Alkalinema sp. FACHB-956: one gene and its partner. The protein of the gene in region 1 interacts with the protein of each later gene in a pairwise test. Links are inferred from orthologs where the notes say so. Each region holds a gene or a part of one and is shown in the gene's direction. Other genes may lie near its edges.

The links.
Region 2: the proteins of ligA (region 1) and leuS interact in binary tests that used the Escherichia coli proteins (3 or more experiments, as listed by UniProt). The link is inferred for Alkalinema sp. FACHB-956 from one-to-one orthologs.

Annotation. Positions count from the first base shown.
Region 1 is NZ_JACJRC010000021.1:49,069-52,321, forward strand. What follows is about bases 239-3,168. They hold ligA (NAD-dependent DNA ligase LigA), read left to right. Parts: upstream 239-561; coding sequence 562-2,775; downstream 2,776-3,168. In the rest of the region: H6G21_RS19095 (hypothetical protein), read right to left, coding at 1-62. UniProt on the Escherichia coli protein: DNA ligase that catalyzes the formation of phosphodiester linkages between 5'-phosphoryl and 3'-hydroxyl groups in double-stranded DNA using NAD as a coenzyme and as the energy source for the reaction.
Region 2 is NZ_JACJRC010000001.1:195,227-198,718, reverse strand. Bases 297-3,465 are described here. They hold leuS (leucine--tRNA ligase), read left to right. Parts: upstream 297-669; coding sequence 670-3,261; downstream 3,262-3,465.

The DNA of each region.
Region 1 (3,253 bases):
TGAAACCCCTCTACCATGCCGAATACGACTAAGAAACAGGCGATGGCAAACCGTAAGTTCATAGAGATTTTTGCACCAATAATATAGATGGATTTGCTGGCAGGGATCAGCGGACTGAGTGGGCATTAGCCGCTAATCAACCGGGTTCCAATCATCAACGGACTCCAAGGGATCCTGCCAGTCATCCTACCCCAGGACTGCGAAGCGATCGCAGTAATCCGATGGAATCCAAGACTTTTCTAAATGGTTCTTTTGTACTATACTACTTTTAGTTCTGTCATTGGACTGTCCCTTACATCTTTGACAGCTTGGATCCGAGACCTCTAGTCTCCTTGCCATAACTCTCTGGATCCGAGCTGTTTTTTAATATCTAGCTAAAAATTTTCTCGGGAATCTGTTTTCAGGAATCCTGGGTGGTTCATCATCAGTGGTTCGTGATCTAGGGTGAGTCGAGGTTTGTGGGGGGTGTGGGTTCCGACCGGGACAAAATTCGCTACACTGGCCACTGTGTTTATTGTGCATTGATTGACCTCTCTATTTTTTAGGACGCGAACGATCGATATGGCTTCTCAGGCAGACCAACAGCGGGTTCATGAGCTTCGTAAATTGCTGCAACGGGCGAGCTATGAGTATTACGTGTTGGATGCGCCGACGATGGAAGATGCGGTGTACGATCGGTTGTATCGCGAATTGGTGGAACTGGAGCAAGCTTATCCGGAATTAGTGACGCCCGATAGCCCGACGCAACGGGTTGGTGAAAAACCGGCGAGTCAGTTCCAATCAGTAAAGCACCATGTGGAACTCTTCAGTTTAGATAATGCATTCAGCAATGCAGATTTAGACGAATGGGAACAGCGTTGGCAACGGGTTGAGGAACCGCAGAAGTATTCCTATGTGTGTGAGTTGAAAATTGATGGCAATGCCATGGCGTTGACCTATCAGGATGGGGTGCTGGTGCGGGGGGCGACGCGGGGCGATGGTGTGACGGGGGAAGAGATCACGCAAAATGTGAAAACGATTCGATCGATTCCGCTGAGATTAAATCTAGAGAACCCGCCCCGGTGGGTGGAGGTGCGGGGGGAAGCGTTTTTGTCCGATCGGGTGTTTGAAGAGATTAATCGCGAACGGGAAAAGGCGGGGGAGGAGTTATTTAAAAATCCCCGTAATGCGACGGCGGGAACGCTGCGGCAGTTAGATCCCAAAATTGTAGCTCAACGTAAGTTAGATTTCTTGGCTTACACATTGCACATTGTGGATGATCGCTTGGTGGAGTATGCGATCGACAATGCTGTGGGTAATGAGCCTGTTAGTACGATCGATGACGCTGGGAGTGATGGTTCCAGTCCCGATCAGGTCGTGCAACTCGATTTGCTATTTGGCTTGGGATTGCCTGCGGAATCTGCCGCCAGCGCTCCGATGGCTGCCCCGTCTCAGTCCCCCTCTACTAGCCAATCCCCGCGATTTCCGCAGCCGAAAACGCAATGGGAATCGTTGGAAATTTTGCAAAGGATGGGCTTTCGGGTTGATCCGAACCATCAACATTGTGCGGATTTGGATGCGGTGAAAGCTTACTGCGATCGCTGGAATGAGGAACGGCGCAATTTGTCTTACATGACCGATGGCGTTGTGATTAAGATTAACGAAATTGATTTACAAGATCGCTTAGGGTTTACGCAAAAGTTTCCCCGTTGGGCGATAGCTTACAAGTATCCTGCGGAGGAAGCGCCGACGGTGCTGGAAAAGGTGACGGTGCAGGTGGGCCGGACGGGGGCGATTACGCCGGTGGCTGAGTTGCGTCCGGTGTTGCTGGCGGGGACGACGGTTTCTCGGGCGACGTTGCACAATGCCGATCGCCTTGCGGAGTTGGATTTGCATGAGGGCGATACGGTGGTGATTCGGAAGGCGGGGGAAATTATTCCGGAGGTGTTGCGGGTGTTGCCGGAGTTGCGGCCTGCGGCGGCGCGGAAGGTGCAAATGCCGACCCATTGCCCGGAGTGTGGTTCTGCGTTGGTACGGCCTGAGGGAGAGGCGGTGACGCGCTGTGTGAATTCTTCCTGTCCGGCGATCGTGCGGGGGTCGTTGATTCACTGGGTGAGTCGGGGGGCGATGGACATCAACAGTGTGGGGGAAAAGTTGGTGGCGCAGTTGTTGGAGGCGGGGTTGGTGCATTCTGTGGCGGATCTGTATGACCTGACGGTGGAGCAGTTGATGGGGCTCGATCGCCTGGGTCAGAAGTCGGCGGAAAAGGTGGTGACGGCGATCGCGGGGTCGAAGGCGCAGCCTTGGGCGCGGGTGCTGTATGGGTTGGGGATTCGGTTGGTGGGGAGTGTGAATGCGCAAACGTTGTCGGAGCAGTTTACGACGGTGGATGCGTTGGCGGCGGCGCTCCCGGAGCAGATGGCTGCGGTTTATGGCATTGGGGATGAGATTGCCCGATCGGTGTATCAATGGTTTCAAATTCCCAGTAATCAACAGTTAGTGGAACAGTTGCGATCGGCGGGTTTGCAATTGGTTGGGGAAGGGAAGGCGCAAGGGGCGATCGTGCAAACGGCAATCACTGGGAAAACGTTTGTGGTGACGGGAACGCTGCCGACTTTGAAACGGGATGAAGCAAAGGATTTGATTCGGAAAGCGGGTGGTAAGGTGACGGATTCTGTGAGTAAGAAGACGGATTATTTGGTAGTGGGTGAGGATGCAGGATCGAAGTTGGAGAAGGCGCGATCTTTGGGGGTTACGACGCTATCGGAAGCGGAATTGCTGGAGTTGTTGGTTTAGTAGTCGATTGTTCAATGCTACAGATGAGATCCCCCCTAGCCCCCCTTAAAAAGGGGGGAATTCAGTCAAATTCTTTCAAAGTTCCCCTTTTTCTTGGCGTAGCCTCTCCGAAGGAGATAGGGGGATTTGGGGGGATCGTTATGGGTCGCAATGAGAAATTGATTGGGTCTCAATCAGTTTTGCTTGGGGGTGGGAGGAGGTAATAAATGATACCTGGCAAATTTTTGAAATACGGATTGACAGGAGCTTTAGTTCTTCGTAGGCTTGTTTTTCATAGCGGCTCCGTGGACATCCTTCTTTGATGAAATGGGTTGGCATGAAGCACGGGGACGCTGGGATCCTGAAAATTTAGGGCACTACCTGGGATTGCGCGAACAACCCCAAGTAGCTATCCCCCTCGCTGGTCGTGCAGCAAGGAGGCTTGTTGAGAATTTTAACATTCGATCGAGCCACTCTTGTTTGTGATGTCAAACGGGGT
Region 2 (3,492 bases), on another replicon or contig:
GGGAAATGGGTCTCAACCAAGAAGGCACGCGGTGAGATGGGAGAATGGGCTAAGAGATGACGCTGGAAACACCTTTGGCAACGCCTGTAGTATCGTGCTTTAGTGTTGTAACGCATTGCAACTTGTAGGTCGCAACTTGTAGATTGCAACTTGTAGCTCGTCGTAACTTGTAATTCCTTGTAACTTTTAGTGTCATGCTTGGTATTCGTCTGATTCCTCATCCAGATAATCGCAATTGAATTGATTTGCAGCCGGAAGCGAGGCTGTCAGCAAGTGAATCCTACGTGAATCACAAGTGAACCATACGTGATACCAAATCAACCTGTGATTGCAACCCATGACGATCCCCCTAAATCCCCCTTAAAAAGGGGGACTTTGAAAGAATTTGACTAAATTCCCCCCTTTTTAAGGGGGGCTAGGGGGGATCGGATCTGTAGCATTGATAAATCAATTTGGTATGACTGCGATCGCTCCAGATTTAACAGCGATCGATCGCGACTTTGATGACTTGGTGTCTGGAATGGGTTTATACTACAATGTAGTATAACTGGGTGGTCTATCCAGATTGCCAAAAATCTAGAGGGCAAGATTAACGGCAATATTTATCCCGAATGCCGTCCAGCTTTTAGAATGGTTGTTTGCATAGCGTCAATTGCAGGAGTGAATCCCGTGGAGTCTCGTTACAGTCCCGCTGAGATTGAGGAAAAATGGCAGCAGGTATGGGCCGAACAAGGTCTGCACCAAACTTCAACCGACAGCAGCAAGCCCAAATTCTACGCACTGTCGATGTTTCCCTATCCTTCGGGTAACCTCCACATGGGCCACGTCCGCGTCTATACGATCGTCGATGTCATCGCCCGCCTGAAGCGGATGCAGGGCTATCGGGTGCTGAATCCCATGGGTTGGGATGCCTTTGGGTTGCCAGCGGAAAATGCCGCGATCGAACGGGGGATTCATCCCGCCAAATGGACGTACTCCAACATTGCCCAAATGCGCAAACAGTTGGATAGTCTGGGGATCTCCTTCGACTGGAGCAAAGAAGTTACCACCTGCTCCCCGGACTACTACAAATGGACACAATGGTTGTTCCTGCAATTCTTCCAGTCCGGTTTGGCCTACCAAAAGGAAGCTACCGTCAACTGGGATCCCATCGATCAAACCGTGCTGGCTAACGAGCAGGTGGATAGCGAAGGGCGATCGTGGCGATCGGGCGCGAAGGTTGAACGCAAACAACTGCGCCAATGGTTCTTCAAAATTACCGACTATGCCGAGCAACTGTTGCAGGACTTGGAGCAACTGGGCGGCTGGCCGGAAAAAGTGCGGCTGATGCAGGCCAACTGGATCGGCAAGTCCACGGGCGCACAAGTCACCTTCCAAACCGAGCAGGGCGATGACTTAGTTGTCTTCACGACTCGCCCCGATACCCTGTGGGGAGCCACCTTTATGGTGATTGCCCCAGAACATCCCCTGGTGGAAAAATTAACCGTACCCGCCCAAGCCGACGCGATCAAAGCCTACCAAGCCGAAGCGGAAGCCAAAAGCGACATCGATCGCACCGCCGAAGGCAAGGAAAAAACCGGGGTCTGGACGGGGAGCTATGCCATCAATCCGGTAAACGGAGCCAAGGTGCCCATCTGGATTGCCGACTACGTCATGATGGACTACGGCACGGGAGCAATCATGGCGGTTCCGGCCCATGACCAACGGGACTTCGAGTTTGCCCGCAAGTTTGGCTTAGAAATAAAAGTCGTGGTGCAGCCGGAGGGCGAAAGCTTGGATGGCGCAACGATGGCTGAAGCTTGGCCGGGAGAGGGCGTCATGGTCAACTCTGGCCCCTTGGATGGGGTGACCGCTGGCAAGGGCAAAGGCCAGAGTGTGGAGGCCGCCGTGCAATGGCTGGAAACGAACCAAAAGGGCAAAGGCACTGCTAACTACCGGCTGCGGGATTGGTTGATTTCTCGGCAGCGCTACTGGGGCTGTCCCATCCCGATCGTCCATTGTCCTGACTGTGGTGCGGTTCCGGTTCCCGATGATCAGTTGCCCGTGCAGTTGCCTGAGGATGTGGAGTTTTCCGGCAAAGGCTCGCCCTTGGCGAAGTTGGAGTCCTGGGTCAATACCCCCTGTCCCAGTTGCGGCACCCCTGCTAAACGGGAAACGGACACGATGGATACCTTCATGTGTTCCTCTTGGTATTTCATGCGCTATCCCGATGCCCAGAATGCGGAGGCGGTTTTCGATCCGGCGATCGGCAATAGTTGGATGCCAGTGGATCAATACGTGGGCGGAATTGAACATGCAATTTTGCACCTGTTGTATTCCCGCTTTTTTACCAAAGTGGTGCGCGATCACGCATGTGCGCCTAACGGCGATCGGGACTTGTTAAATTGCGATGAACCCTTCCAGCGCTTGCTGACCCAGGGCATGGTGCAGGGCCGCACCTACAAAAATCCGCGCACGGACAAATACGTCATTCCCCAAAACATCACTGATTTTGCTAATCCCACCGATCCGGAAACGGGGGAAGCGTTGGAAGTGGTGTATGAAAAGATGTCCAAATCTAAACACAATGGCGTTGCTCCCGGTGATGTGATTAGCAAATACGGGGCGGATACTGCCCGGATGTTTATTCTGTTTAAAGCTCCGCCAGAAAAGGATTTGGAGTGGGATGATGCGGATGTGGAAGGTCAGTTCCGCTTCTTGAATCGGGTTTGGCGGTTGGTGACGGAGTCGGGGGTCTCTGCTGATCCGGTGACGTTACCCGATAGCTTGACGAAGGAAGAGAAGGATCTGCGTCGATCGATTCACACTGCCATTAAAGAAGTGACGGAGGACTTGACCGACGACTATCAGTTCAATACGGCGGTGTCGGAGCTGATGAAGTTGAGCAATGCGTTGAATGATGCGAAGTGCAAAACGTCTCCGGTCTATGCGGAAGGGGTGCAAACGTTGCTGTTGCTGTTAGCGCCCTTTGCGCCCCACATGGCCGATGAACTGTGGGCTAGTTTGGGGCAGGCCCAGTCGATCCATACCCATGGCTTCCCGATCGTTGATCCCAAGGCGTTGGTGGCCGATGAGTTGACGATCGTGATTCAAATCCTGGGCAAAACCCGAGGCACCATTACGGTTCCGGCGGCTTCCACCAAGGAACAAATCGAGGAATTGGCGAAGAATTCTGACATTGCCCAAAAACATATTGCGGGCAAAGAGATTAAGAAAACGATCGTTGTTCCCGGTAAATTGGTAAACTTTGTAGTAGCTTAAAATCGCTACTATAAGCCCGGTTGATACTGACTCGGTTGATAACGACTCGGTTGATACTGACCTGGTTAACACTCACTTTTAGCGCACTGCATTTTGCGCACACCTCATGGACATTGGGTAGGAGGAAGTTGACTTCCTTCTACCTGATCATTGTTGAATGATTGTTTAGTTTGATTATTGTTGAGCGTTTAGCAATCCAAGCATCGATCGGTCAATCAATGTTTGCGTGAG